2 regions of the Verrucosispora sp. TAA-831 genome follow, and region 1 is predicted to be linked to the other one. Evidence: predicted binding sites of a transcription regulator. Region 1 holds the regulator's gene; the other holds the start of a gene.
What was found. Region 1 encodes HrcA, which represses chaperone genes, less so after heat shock. Its sites were predicted from a motif close to GGTTNGCACNCTCNNNNNGAGNGTGCNAACC; they were not measured.

Region 1 (7,247 bases):
CGACCTGCCCGAGCCGACCCGCGCCAAGGTGCACCGGCGGCTGCGTACGCCCACCGGCTGAGCGTCGCCCGATGCGCGTCGGGCGGTTGCGCCGCGCGGCCGGGTGGCTGCCGTGTGCGCCGCGTGCGCCGTGGGTGCTGCTGGATGTAAGGAAGGGTCCCCTGCTATGCACGAGGCGTTAGCAGGGGACCCTTCCTTACATCAGGTCAGCGGAGCCAGGGGATGTTGCGGTTGAGCTGGCCGCGCTCCTTGAGCTCCTTGCGCAGCGGGATCTCGTCGTCGATGTAGCCGTCCCAGTTGATGCCCCAGTAGTTCGCGGTGTGGGTGCCCTCACCGCAGAGCTGGCGCTGCACCGGCGTGCGGTTGTTCCACCACTCGCCGTCCTTGTCGATGTGCAGCTCGTCCAGCGGGCGGATCCACCGGTAGGTGTAGCCCACGAAGAGCATCTTGCGGGTGATCGTCGACAGGTTCGTCGACCGCGAGTGCCACTGGCGGCGGTCGAAGATGAACGCGTCACCCGGCTTGGCGGTGATCTCGACGGTCCCCTCCGGGTCCGGGTTGTGCACCGAGGTGTCCGCCGGACGGGGCAGCGAGTTCCACAGGTGGCTGCCCGGGATCACCTTGGTCGCGCCGCGACCGGTCTCCGACAGGTCGGAGAGCACGTAGGCGACCTTCAGCGAGAACATCGGCCGGGGCAGGTTCGGGTCCATCGTCTCCGGGTCGGAGTTCTGCCGGTACCCGTCCTGGTGCCACCCCCAGTACGGCTTCTCCGGCTCCAACGCCGGCGGGGTGACGTCGAGGTGGTTGTGGTGCGAGTAGATGTTCCACCCGGCCAGACCCCACATGTACGGGAAGGCGATCGGGTGGGTGAGCAGCTCACCGAAGAGCTCGTCGCGCTCGAGGAAGCCGAGCAGGTGCAGGGTGCCGTCCTTGGTGGTCTTGCCCTTGGCCTTCTCCTCCTCGTACACCCGGTCGACCGCGGCCTCCAGAGCGGCCCGGTGGTCCTCGGTCAGGACGTTGCGCAGCAGGAGAAAGCCCTGCTCGTGGAACTCCTTGCGATCGACGTCGCTGATCGGTTCGTAGCCGGTCCGGTCGCCGTAGTCGAATGCCACGTCGTACCCCTCCCCAAGAGGTGAAACCAATTTCGGGCACAGGCCGCCGATCGTAACTCTCGCCGACACGCCCCGGGGAGTGCCCCGGGGCCTTCTCCCCGTCATCGCGACCCAGGGCGGCGGATCAATCACGTTTGGTCACGGTCGGGCGCGTCCGGCGGGGGATAAGGGCGGATAGCCGGTTTTCGCGGTGACTGCGGGTAAGGAGATCGAGGGCTTTCAGACGTCGGCGTGGACCTCGGCGAAGACCTGCGAGTCGCTGCGGTCCTGCTCCGACAGCCGCGTCCAGGTGCCGCGCTTGGCGGTCCACTCCCGGCCGTCGAAGGTCACCCGCTTCACCCCGTGCTCCTTGGCGTGCGACACCATCCAGTGCGCGTACCGCCAGCCGGCGCGCTCGCCGTCGGCCGACGTGGTCAGCCCGGCGGGGCTCTCCACGAAGTCGCTCAGCCCCCAGTCGAGCGTCAGCCCCTCGGCCAACTTCGCGATCGCCGCCGCGCCGCGCAGCACCGGATCGCCCCCGACCGTGCAGGTGACGGCCGTGGTGGCGTTGCCGAGCAGCGCCCGGGTCAGCACCTCCGACTCGTCGGCCCACTTCTCGTACGCCTCTGGGAAGGCGGAGCGCTGCACCTTCTGGGCGGCGTCGGTGACCCGCATGTCCTCCCAGCCGCGCACCTTCTTCAGCGCCGCGTAGAACTTCCGGGACGCGTACCGGGGGTCGCTGATCTGCTCCGGTGTGCCCCAACCCTGGCTCGGACGCTGCTGGAACAGCCCCACCGAGTCGCGGTCACCGCCGGCCAGGTTGCGCAGCCCGGACTCCTGGTACGCGGTGGCCAGCGCCACCACCACCGCCCGCTCCGGCATCCTGCGCTGGGCGCCGATGGCCGCGATCGTCGCCGCGTTGGCCATCTGCTGCGAGTCCAGCGTCACCTCACCGTCGGCCTGCACCGTGCACGCCCGACTGGCGAACGGCAGCCGCAACTGCTCACCGACCTGCCGCAGGCCGAGGACGATCCCGATCACGGCGATCAGCACGAGGACCACGAAACCCGTCACGACTGCCCGAGCCCGCACCCACACCTCCCGTTATCAAGGTCCGCCAAGCGTACGTCCCGTGTCGACCGGTACGAGCGCTCCGACCGGTTTCCGGTCGCCGACATCCGGTGAGGTTCCCCGCTGCGGCCCGTCCTCACCCGTCGAGTTCGGCGACCCACCGGGGTGAACGCTTCTCCCGGAACGCGGTGACCCCCTCGATGCCGTCACCGGACAGGAAGTAGCCGGTGGACAGCGCGGACAGCTCCGCCAACTCGGCGCGCAGGTCGGTGGCGGCCGGGCGGCGCAGCAACTCCTTCGCCCCGGCCAGCGCCGTCGGGGCACCGCGCACCAGCGAGTCGAGGTAGCGCCGCACCGTGGCGTCCAACTCGTCGCCGGGCACCGCGGTGGTGACCAGGCCGATCTCGGCGGCGCGTCGGCCGTCGAAGGCGTCGCCGGTCAGGTACAGCTCGGCGGCGGCCCGAGGCAGCAGCCGGGGCAGCACCGTCGCCGAGATCACCGCCGGGATCACCCCGATCCGTACCTCGGTGAAGGCGAAGGTGGCCTCCGCCGCGCAGACCGCCAGGTCGGCCGCGGCGATCAGGCCCAGGCCGCCGGCCCGCGCCGGCCCGGCCACCCGGGCCAGCACCGGCTTCGGGCACTCCCGGACCGCCGCGAGCACGTCACCGAGCATCCCGGCGGGGACCGTCCCACTGGCGTACGCCGCCGCCGTCTCCTTCAGGTCCGCCCCGGAACAGAAGACCGGCCCGGTGTGGTCCAGCACGACCACCCGGACCGCGTCGTCGTCGACGGCGGCGGCCACCCCGGTCAGCAGTTCGGTCATCAACGGGGTGGAGAGCGCGTTGCGGTTGTGCGGGCTGTCCAGGGTGAGGGTGGTCACCCCACGGGCCGTGGCGACCCGCACGAACGCGTCGGGAGAGGTCATGTGAGGGCACACTAGTGGCCATGCCCGGCCTCCTTCCAGCAGGCGAACCCGTACCCGCCGACGGGTCGCTGCCCGCCTCCGCCCGCGCCCGAGTCGGGCACCGGGGCTTCGGGGTGTACGTGCACGTGCCGTTCTGCGCCAGCCGCTGCGGCTACTGCGACTTCAACACGTACACCGCCGAGGAACTCGGCGGCGGCGCGAGCCGGGAGGGGTACGCCGACACGGTGCTCGCCGAACTGGCACTCGCCGCGCGGGTGCTGGGCGAGACGCCACCGGGCCGGGTGGAGACCGTCTTCGTCGGCGGCGGCACCCCCACCCTGCTGCCCGCCGACGACCTGGCCCGCATCCTCGACGCGATCGACCGCACCTGGGGGCTGGCCGCCGACGCCGAGGTGACCACCGAGGCCAACCCGGAGTCGGTCGACCCGGTCTCGCTGAAGGAGCTGCGGGCCGCCGGCTACACCCGGATCTCGCTCGGCATGCAGTCGGCCACTCCCGGGGTGCTCGCCGTGCTCGACCGTCGGCACCGCGCCGGCCGTGCGCCGGCCGCCGCACTGGAGGCGCGCGACGCCGGGTTCGAGCACGTCAACCTGGACCTGATCTATGGAACTCCGGGGGAGCGGGCGGAGGACTTCGCCGAGTCGCTGGCCCAGGTGGTGGCGGCGGGCGTCGACCACGTCAGCGCGTACGCCCTGATCGTCGAGGACGGCACCCGGCTGGCCGCGCGGATGCGGCGCGGGGAACTGCCGTACCCGGACGACGACGTCGCCGCGGAGCGTTACCTGGCCGCCGAGGCCGCCCTCGGCGCGGCCGGTTTTTCCTGGTACGAGGTGTCCAACTGGGCGCGGACGCCGGCCGCCCGGTGCCGGCACAACCTGTTGTACTGGACCGGCGGCGACTGGTGGGGCCTCGGCCCGGGTGCGCACAGCCACGTCGGTGGGGTGCGCTGGTGGAACGTCAAGCACCCCCGCGAGTACGCGAGCCGGCTGGCCGCCGGTGAGTCTCCCGGACTGGCCCGGGAGGTGCTCACCGGCGGCGAGGCACACATGGAGGACGTCATGCTCCGGCTGCGGCTCGCGTCCGGGCTGCCGTTGGACGTCCTCGACGACGCCGGTCGGGCGGCCGCCACGCGGGCGGTGGCGCAGGGACTGCTCGCCGCACCCGCCCACGCGGCCGGCCGCGCCGTCCTCACGGTGCGCGGCCGGCTGCTCGCCGACGCCGTGGTGCGGGACCTGCTGCCCTGACCAACCCCTCCGGCGAGGGGTCAGCGCTTCACGAAGGCGTAGGTCATCGGGTAGCGGTAGAGGGCGCCCTCGTTGGCCTTGACCCCGGCGATGATGCCGAAGACCACCGGCACGATCCAGACCAGGAACGGCACGAAGAACAGCAGGCCGCAGGTGATCGCGGTGAGCACCCAACTGAGCAACCCGGCGATCGCCCAGGTGATCTGGAAGTTCACGGCGGCCACCGAGTGCGCCCGGACCACCGGGCTCTGCTGACCCCGGGTCATCATCGCGATCAGTGGCGCGACCCAGCCCAGCAGACCCCCGCCCACGATCACCCCGAGCGGGCCACCGAAGTGGGCGATCAGCGTCCAGGTCTTGTCGTCGTTGTTGGCGTAGCCGCCACCGGGGGGACCGTAGCCGCCCGTCGGGTACCCGACACCGGGCGCGCCACCCGGCGGGTACTCGCCCGGCGGGGGATAGCCACCCGGTGGGGGATAGCCGCCGGGCGGCGGGTAGCCGCCGGACGACGGGTGGTCACCGGGCGGGCCGTAACCGCCGGGCGGCGGGGGCTGGTCGCCGGTGGGCGGCGGATAGTCGCCGGGCGGGGGATAGCCGGGCTGGCCGGAGGAGCCCGACAGTGGAGAAGTGGGGTCGTCACCGGACCCTGGAGGACGAGGTGGTTCAGTCATGTGGCCACGGTAGGTGCCAGCGGCAACGGACGCACCATAGCGACACCGGGGCGTGTCAACCCGTCGGCCGGTCTCCGCCACGACCGGGGCGACTTGATCATCGCGGGCAGGGGAACACCGACGTAGACTGGCACTCGCTACAGTCGAGTGCCAGAGTGTTCCTCTGGCACTCTGAGCGCTCCGGACTGACCTGCGACAGGAGGTGGGGGATGGGTCTCGACGACCGGAAACTCGCCGTGCTCCGGGCGATCGTCGAGGATTACGTCGCCACCCAGGAGCCGGTCGGCAGCAAGGCACTCGTCGAACGGCACCAACTCGGCGTCTCCCCGGCCACCGTGCGCAACGACATGGCCGTGCTGGAGGAGGAGGGCTACATCCGCCAGCCGCACACCAGTGCCGGGCGGGTGCCCACCGACCGCGGTTACCGACTCTTCGTCGACCGGCTCAGCCGGGTCAAGCCGCTCAGCCCGGCCGAACGGCGGGCGATCGAACGGTTCCTGGTCGGCGCGGTGGACCTCGACGACGTGGTGCACCGCACCGTACGCCTGCTCGCGCAACTCACCCGCCAGGTCGCCGTGGTGCAGTACCCGAGCCTGGCCCGCTCCACCGTCCGGCACCTGGAACTCGTGCCGATCTCCACCACCCGGCTGACGCTGGTGATGATCGCCGACACCGGTCGGGTCGAGCAGCGGCTGGTCGAACTGCCCGCGCCGGTCCCCGCCGACGACGTCCTGGACCTACGCCGACTGGTCAACGAGAAGCTGGTCGGCATCCGCCTGTCCGACACGCCACCGCTGGTGCAGACACTCATCGACGAGTGCGCGCCGCACCTGCGCGCGGCCATGACCACGCTCTCCACCGTCCTGCTGGAGACCCTCGTCGAACGGCACGAGGAGCGGCTCGCCCTGGCCGGCACCGCCAACCTGGCCCGGGGCGGCCTGCTCGACTTCCAGGGGTCGCTGCGCCCCATCCTCGAAGCGCTTGAGGAGGAGGTGGTGCTGCTCAAGCTCATCGGCGAGGTCGAGCCGAGCACGCTGCGGGTCCGCATCGGCGACGAGAACCAGATCGACAACCTGCGGGCGGCGTCCGTGGTCAGCACCGGATACGGCCCGGGCGCGACCATCGTCGGGGGGATGGGCGTGCTGGGACCGACCCGGATGGACTACCCCGGAACAATCGCCACGGTGAGGGCCGTGGCACGCTACGTGGGCGAGCTGCTGGCCCAGAACTGACCAGTCAGGGCCGACGGCAGGCTGCCGCCACCGACCGGCGTAACGCGAGACGAACACGAGGACACGGAACCCAGTGGCCAGGGACTACTACGGCATTCTCGGCGTGAGCCGAGGCGCCTCCGACGACGAGATCAAGCGCGCCTACCGCAAGCTGGCGCGCCAGTTCCACCCGGACGTGAATCCGGACCCGGAGGCGCAGGAGAAGTTCAAGGACATCAACGCCGCGTACGAGGTGTTGTCCGACGACCGGAAACGGCAGATCGTCGACCTCGGCGGCGATCCGCTCGCCCCGGGCGGCGGCGGTGCCGGTGGACCGGGCGGCCCCGGTGGCGCCGGTCCCTTCGTCGGCTTCCAGGACATCATGGACGCCTTCTTCGGCGGGGCCACCGGCGCCGGGCGCGGCCCGCGACCGCGTACCCGTCCCGGGGCCGACGCGATCCTGCGGCTCGAACTGGACCTGAACGAGACCGCCTTCGGGGTCGAGGCCCCGATCACGGTCGACACCGCGGTCCTCTGCACCACCTGCACCGGGGCCGGCACCGCCGCCGGCACCCATCTGGCCACCTGCGAGGCGTGCGGTGGCCGGGGCGAGGTGCAGTCGGTGCAGCGCACCTTCCTCGGCCAGGTGGTCTCCGCCCGGCCGTGCACGGTCTGCCAGGGCTACGGCACCACCATCCCGCACCCCTGCCCCACCTGCGCCGGTGACGGCCGGGTCCGCACCCGCCGCTCGCTGACCGTGAAGATCCCGGCCGGCGTCGAGGACGGGATGCGGATCCGCCTGGCCCAGCAGGGCGAGGTCGGCCCGGGTGGCGGCACCGCCGGTGACCTCTACGTGGAGATCCACGAACGGCCGCACGACGTCTTCTCCCGCAAGGGCGACGACCTGCACTGCCGGGTCACCGTGCCGATGACCGCCGCCGCCCTCGGCACCCGGCTGACCATCAAGGCGCTGGACAGCGAGGAGCCGGTCGACGTCAAGCCGGGTACCCAGCCGGGCAGCACACTGCGGCTGC
Region 2 (7,247 bases), 510 kb from region 1:
CACCTTGGCGTCGGTGAGGCACTTGACGAGGCCCTCGCCCTGGAGCTTGCCGACCGCCTCGTTGTCGAAGCTGACGTAGTACTCCGCCGAGCCACCGAGGGTGAGGCGGTCGTAGTCGATCGTGGCGACGCCCTGCGACTTGGCCTTGTCGAGCACGGCCTTGCCGGTGCCGGAGTCCAGGTTGACGATCATCAGCGCGGTGACGCCGCTGGTGATCATCTGGTCGGCGATGGTCTGGAAGGCGTTCTTGTCACCCTGGGCGTTCTGGATGTCGTACTGAACGTTGGCGGCTTTGAACGCCTCCTCCAGGAACTTACGGTCCGCGCTCTCCCACCGGACCGAGGACTTGCTGTCCGGCAGGATCACCCCGATCTTCGGGGTCTTGTCGGAACCGGCCTGGTCGCCGCCGGAGTCGTCGCCGCAGGCCGTCAGGGAGCCGAGGGTCAGGAGACCCACGGCGCCGACGGCGAGGAAGCCCTTGCGCATCTGCAGGGTCCTTTCGAGGGTGGGGGAAGGTATCGGTGTTTGTTTTGTTGTGTCCGGCAACGTATTGCGCCCCACCCGTCAGCACAAGAGCGCGATGGCGATGAGTTTGTTGTCGGCAGTAACAATTCAGCAACGCCGAGGACACCCGCCCGGTACGCGGCCGGACCGCGACGGGTGAGTGCGCAGGTGGGGTGTTGTCAGCCGGTGGTCAGCGCGGCGGTGCGGGCCTCGGTCAGCGTCACGAGATCCGTGGGCGCCAACTCCACCTGGAGACCCCGGCGACCGGCCGACACGTACACGGTCGGATGGGCCAGGGCGGAGCCGTCGACCACCGTGGGGAGCCGCCTGCGTTGGCCGAGCGGGCTGATGCCGCCCCGCACGTACCCGGTGGCGCGCTCGGCTACCGCGCGGTCGGCCAGCGCCGCCCGCTTGCCACCCACGGCGGCGGCGAGGGCCTTGAGATCCAACTCGCCGGTGACCGGCACCACCGCCACGGTCAGCGCGCCGTCGACCTCGGTGACCAGCGTCTTGAAGACCCGCTCCGGCGCGACCGCGAGCGCTGCGGCGACCAGCGCGCCGTAGTTGGCGGCGTCCGGCGAGACGTCGTACGGATGGGTGCGGTGCGTGATCCTCCGCTTCGCCAGCAGCGCGATCGCCGGCGTCCCCCGTCCCGCCATGCCCGTCAACCTAGTCCGCCGACCGTCCGGCAGGCCAGCGGCGGGTCCGGTGTGGCCGCCGCCGGGCGGATGCTGGCCGTGCGGTGATCCGGCGGGTCAGGTCACCGGCTGGCAGACCAGCACCGTCGGGGCGTCGGCGACCCGGGTCAGCACCAGGCTGGCCGACTGGTCACCGGCCAGCCGCAGGTCCCGGCGGAGCCGTTCCGGTTCCAGCGCGGAGCCCCGCTTGAGGATCTCGACCCGGCCGACCCGACGTTCCCGCAGCAGTGCCCGCAGCCGCTTGAGCGAGAACGCCAGCACGTCCGTCACCTCCAGGCAGCGGGCGTACGGGGTGGGGGTGGCCCGGTCGGCGTAGAGGTAGGCGATGCTCGGGTCGGCCAGCGAGGCGTCCAGGTCTTCGGCCAACTCGGCGACCAGGTGCGCCCGCACCACCGCCGAGTCCGGGTCGTAGACGAACCTGCGTACCGGCCCGACCGGCGCCTGCGCCGTCCCCTGTCCGATGAGCTGATGCACGCGCGGCCCGTCGCCGAGATGTAAGGAGGGGACCCCTGCTATGCACGAGGCGTTAGTAGGGGGCCCTTCCTTACAAAGGGTCGCGCGGCGGGGGTGTTCGGCGAGCGGGCCACACCAGAGGGCCGCCTCCACCAGGTCGCCGTCGACGCCGACCCACTCGGCCTCGGCACCGGCCGGGATCAGCGCGTGGTCGATCCCCGGTGCCACCTTGACCACCGTGCGCGGCACCCGTTCGGCGAGCCCGACGACGAAGTCCCAGGGCGGCGAGTACGCGTTCGGGTCGAAGATCCGGCGACCGGTGCCGGCCCGGCGGCGGGCCGGATCGCAGAAGACCGCGTCGACCCGGGTCACGTCGACGGTGGTCGCGTCGGCGCACTCCACCGAGACGAGGTCGGCCACCCCGGCGGCGTGCGCGTTCGCCTCGGCGAGCGCGGCGGTGAGCGGGTCGGCCTCCACGGCGTACACCCGGATGCCGGCGCGGGCGGCGGCCAGCGCGTCCGCGCCCAAACCGCAGCCCAGGTCCGCCAGGGTGCCCACCCCGGCGGCCCGCAGTCGTCGGGCCCGACGGTCCGCGACGATCCGTCGGGTGGCCTGCTCCAGGCCGGGCCGGGTGAAGAACATGCCGCTTGCCTCCGGCCCGAACTTGCCGGTGGCGCGGCGGCGCAACTCCGCCTGGGTCAGTGCCGTGGCCGCCAGTCCGGGCGGCACCCCGGCCGCGCGGAGCGTGGCCGCCGCGTGCAGTGGGTCACCGCCGGCGACCCGCCCCGCCGCGTCGAGCGCCGCCGACCCCTCGTCGGTACGCAACACGGCGAACTGCTCCACATCCACCCGCCCATTGTTCCGACCCGCCCCCGACACCGGCCCGCCCGCCCCCGCCCTGCGCTGTCCGGTTCATGATCGTGCTCGATCCGTGTTCGAGTGGTCTCGCAGTCGCCTGGATGCCACTCGAACCTGGATCGAGCGTGACCTTGACGGCGTTCGCGGCATCCCGCCCACCGTCGATCACGCAGCAGCCCGCCCATCGCCCCGTCGATGCGGCGGCTCGCACCGTCGCTCCGCCGATCATGGACTCATGGCTCACGCAAATGCCCATATCGCGGCGTTTCGTCGACCACAACTCCATGATCGACGAGGCGACGGGCGACGGGCGACGGGGCGGCGGGGTGGCGGGAAGGCGGGACCGGCGACGGGGTGCATCGCGGCTGGTGGAGCGCCGATTACGGCAGCGTGTGGTGTGGGTGGTGACGAAGGCGTGCCGGGCGGCCGGGGTGAAGGCGGGCGTAAGGCAAGAGTGGCGACACGAGGTGGTGGGTTGGCACTCTCCTTGACGGAGTGCTAGCCGAGGAATAACCTGCGATTAGCACTCTCACCCTGAGGGTGCCAACGTCCGGGCCCTGGTGCCCGGGGGTTGAACGCCAGGCGGACCGGCACCCGCGACGACGGCCCCGCCCGGTGGCATGTGGCAATTGACGCCGGTCGGCATGCCGACCGGTAACGAAACCAAGTACCCCAGGAGGGTATGCCCGTGACTACCGCGACCAAGGTTGCGATCAAGCCGCTCGAGGACCGCATCGTGGTCCAGGCGAACGAGGCCGAGACCACCACCGCCTCGGGCATCGTGATCCCCGACACCGCCAAGGAGAAGCCGCAGGAGGGCACCGTCCTCGCTGTCGGCCCGGGCCGGATCGACGACAAGGGCAACCGCGTGCCGATCGACGTCTCCGTCGGCGACACCGTCCTCTACTCGAAGTACGGCGGCACCGAGGTCAAGTACGCCGGCGAGGAGTACCTGGTGCTCTCCGCCCGCGACGTCCTCGCGGTCATCGAGAAGTAACCAACCGATCAGTGACGTTGCCCCGGTCCGGCTCGCCGGGCCGGGGCAACCTCGCGTCGAAGGGACATTCATGGCGAAGATCCTGAGCTTCTCGGACGACGCCCGGCACCTGCTGGAGCACGGTGTCAACGCGCTCGCGGACGCGGTCAAGGTCACCCTCGGGCCGCGCGGGCGCAACGTCGTCCTGGACAAGAAATTCGGTGCGCCGACGATCACCAACGATGGTGTGACCATCGCCAAGGAGATCGAGCTCACCAACCCGTACGAGAACCTCGGTGCGCAGTTGGTCAAGGAGGTGGCGACCAAGACCAACGACGTCGCCGGCGACGGGACCACCACCGCGACCGTGCTGGCCCAGGCCATGGTCCGCGAGGGTCTGCGCAACGTCACCGCGGGTACCAACCCGGCCGGTCTCAAGCGGGGCATCGACGCGGCCTCCGCGAAGGTCTCCGAGGCGCTGCTCGGCAAGGCCGTCGAGGTCTCCGACAAGAAGGCCGTGGCGCACGTGGCGACGGTCTCCGCGCAGGACTCCACCATCGGTGAGCTGATCGCCGAGGCGATGGAGCGGGTCGGCCGCGACGGTGTGATCACCGTCGAGGAGGGCTCCGCCCTGCACACCGAGCTGGACGTGACCGAGGGTCTCCAGTTCGACAAGGGCTTCATCTCGCCGAACTTCGTCACCGACGTGGAGTCGCAGGAGTCCGTCCTGGAGGACGCGTACATCCTGATCACCACGCAGAAGATCTCGGCGATCGAGGAGCTGCTGCCGCTGCTGGAGAAGGTCCTCCAGAACAACAAGCCGCTGCTGATCATCGCCGAGGACGTCGAGGGTCAGGCCCTGTCCACCCTGGTGGTCAACGCGATCCGCAAGACCCTCAAGGTCTGCGCGGTCAAGGCGCCCGGCTTCGGCGACCGCCGCAAGGCGATGCTCCAGGACATGGCGGTCCTGACCGGTGCCGAGCTGGTCGCGCCCGAGCTGGGCTACAAGCTCGACCAGGTCGGCCTGGAGGTGCTGGGCACCGCCCGGCGCATCGTGGTCGACAAGGAGAACACCACGATCGTCGACGGTGGCGGGCAGGCCACCGAGGTCACCGACCGGGTCGCGCAGATCCGCAAGGAGATCGAGGCCTCGGACTCCGAGTGGGACCGGGAGAAGCTCGCCGAGCGGCTGGCCAAGCTCTCCGGCGGCATCGCGGTGGTCAAGGTCGGCGCGGCCACCGAGGTCGAGATGAAGGAGCGCAAGCACCGCATTGAGGACGCCATCGCCGCGACCAAGGCAGCGGTCGAGGAGGGTACGGTCCCCGGTGGCGGTGCCGCCCTGGCCCAGATCCTGCCGGTGCTCGACGACGACCTGGGCTTCACCGGTGACGAGAAGGTCGGCGTCTCGATCGTGCGCAAGGCGCTCGTCGAGCCGCTGCGGTGGATCGCCCAGAACGCCGGCCACGACGGGTACGTGGTGGTGCAGAGGGTCGTCGCCGCCGAGTGGGGCACCGGCCTGGACGCCGCCACCGACGAGTACGTCGACCTGGCCAAGGCCGGCATCATCGACCCGGTCAAGGTGACCCGTAACGCCGTCACCAACGCCGCGTCGATCGCCGGTCTGCTGCTCACCACCGAGAGCCTCGTGGTGGAGAAGCCGAAGGAGCCGGAGCCCGCCGCGGGCGGTCACGGTCACGGTCACGGCCACGGTCACGGCCACCAGCACGGCCCGGGTTTCTGACCCGAAGAGATCCGGACGCGGGGCGCATCGTCGACGACGGTGCGCCCCGCGCGTTCCGGCCCGGTCACGCCGCGTCGAGGTGACTACCGGTCGGGCGTACGGTCGGAAACACTGGACCGGTGAGCAGTACGACACCCCGGTACGCCGCCCTCGCCGGTGTCGCCGCCGCAGCGGCGGCCATCGGTGCCGCCGAAGTGGTGGCGGTGCTGACCGGTCCCCGCTCCGCCCCGCTGGTGGCGGTGGGTGGGCTGGTCGTGGACGCCGCCCCCGAGCCGATGAAGCGGTTCGGCATCGCGGTCTTCGGCACGTACGACAAGATCGCCCTGCTGGTCGGGACGGCGGTGCTGCTGGCCGCCTTCGCCGCCCTGCTGGGCGTGCTGGCCGTACGCCGTCTGGTGGTCGGTCTGGCCGGCATCGCGGCGTTCGCCGCGCTCGGCGCCGGCGCGGCGCTGACCCGGGCCGGTGCGCAGGGCGTGGACGTGCTGCCGTCGCTGGTCGGCGCTCTGGTCGGCGGCGTGACGCTCTGGGCGTTCGTCGCCGGTCCGCTGGAACTCGATCCATGGCCCTGGTCCCCGCCGACCGAACAGCGTCCACCCGGCCCGGACGAAGCCGGACCGCCGCACGCACCCGGCCCGGACGAAGCCGGGCCGCGGCATTCGCCCGTGCCGGACGGGGCGGGGTCGCGGCGGCGTACCGATCCGGAGTCGCGGCGGCGGTTCCTCACCGGCGTCGGCGGGGTGCTCGGGGTGGCGGTCGTCGGCGGTGCGGCCGGGCGGTGGTGGTCCGGTCGACGCGGTGTCGCCGACGCACGGGCGGCGATCACGCTGCCCGCCCCGGTCTCCGCCGCGCCGCCGCTGCCCGCCGGGGTCGACCTGGAGGTGCCGGGCCTGGCGGGCTACGTCACGGAGAACCGACGCTTCTACCGCATCGACACCGCGCTGGTGGTGCCGCAGGTGGATCCCGAGACGTGGCGGCTGCGCATCCACGGTCGGGTGCGCAATCCGGTGACGCTGAGCTTCGCGGACCTGTTGGCCCGACCGATGGTGGAGCGGTACGTCACGCTGGCCTGCGTCTCCAACGAGGTCGGCGGCGACCTGATCGGCAACGCGCGGTGGCTCGGCGTACCGATCCGGGAACTGCTCGACGAGGTGCAGCCGCTCGACGGCGCGGACCAGGTGGTGGGGCGCTCGGTGGACGGCTGGACCTGCGGTACCCCGACGGCGGTGCTGCGGGACGGGCGGGACGCGTTGCTCGCCGTGGGCATGAACGGCGAACCGCTGCCGGTGGCGCACGGCTTTCCCGCCCGGATGGTGGTGCCCGGTCTCTACGGCTACGTGTCGGCGTGCAAGTGGATCACCGAGCTGGAGCTGACCAGCTTCGCCGACTTCGACGCGTACTGGGTGCCTCGGGGCTGGTCGGCCGAGGGGCCGGTGAAGACGCAGTCGCGGATCGACACGCCCCGTCCGCGCCACCGTCCGGCCGCCGGCCCGGTCACCGTGGCCGGGGTGGCGTGGGCGCAGCACCGGGGCGTACGGCGGGTCGAGGTACGCGTCGACGGCGGGCCGTGGCAGGAGGCGGAGTTGGCGCCGACCGCCTCGGTGGACACCTGGGTGCAGTGGTCGTGGCGGTGGACGGCGACGCCCGGCGAGCACACGCTCCAGGTCCGCGCGACGGACAGTACCGGTGAGACGCAGACCGGTCAGCGGCAGGCGGTGGCACCGGACGGCGCGACCGGCTGGCACTCGGTCACCCTGACGGTCGAGTGACGCACAGACCGACGCCGCGCTTCCGGGGGGCGGGAGCGCGGCGTCGGGGGCGTTCGGTCAGGCGACGTTGCGTTGGGGCGGCGGCAGGGTCGACTTGTGGGAGCTGCCCAGCCGGGCCTCCAGCCGGTTGACGTCCACCCGGCTCTGCCGACGGTCGGCGAGGTCCTCCCAGCCGACCGCGAGCAGGCGCAGGCGCTCCGACTCGCTGAACCCACCCCAGACGCCGTACGGCTCCCGCACCGCCAGCGCGT

Region 2: groES (co-chaperone GroES) is a predicted target of HrcA. The motif match lies at 3,032-3,062, and genes of this name have one in related genera.

Annotation. Positions count from the first base shown of each region.
Region 1 is NZ_CP192240.1:5,366,063-5,373,309, reverse strand. It holds gene ACQVFL_RS23790 (MOSC domain-containing protein) at 1-61, shown strand, start outside; gene ACQVFL_RS23785 (phytanoyl-CoA dioxygenase family protein) at 207-1,112, opposite strand; gene ACQVFL_RS23780 (hypothetical protein) at 1,332-2,189, opposite strand; gene ACQVFL_RS23775 (enoyl-CoA hydratase-related protein) at 2,299-3,087, opposite strand; gene hemW (radical SAM family heme chaperone HemW) at 3,108-4,331, shown strand; gene ACQVFL_RS23765 (DUF4870 domain-containing protein) at 4,352-5,002, opposite strand; gene hrcA (heat-inducible transcriptional repressor HrcA) at 5,212-6,234, shown strand; gene dnaJ (molecular chaperone DnaJ) at 6,308-7,247, shown strand, end outside.
Region 2 is NZ_CP192240.1:5,875,106-5,882,352, reverse strand. It holds gene ACQVFL_RS26100 (sugar ABC transporter substrate-binding protein) at 1-486, opposite strand, end outside; gene ybaK (Cys-tRNA(Pro) deacylase) at 684-1,163, opposite strand; gene ACQVFL_RS26090 (THUMP-like domain-containing protein) at 1,260-2,504, opposite strand; gene groES (co-chaperone GroES) at 3,196-3,510, shown strand; gene groL (chaperonin GroEL) at 3,581-5,230, shown strand; gene ACQVFL_RS26075 (molybdopterin-dependent oxidoreductase) at 5,350-6,996, shown strand; gene ACQVFL_RS26070 (WhiB family transcriptional regulator) at 7,054-7,247, opposite strand, start outside.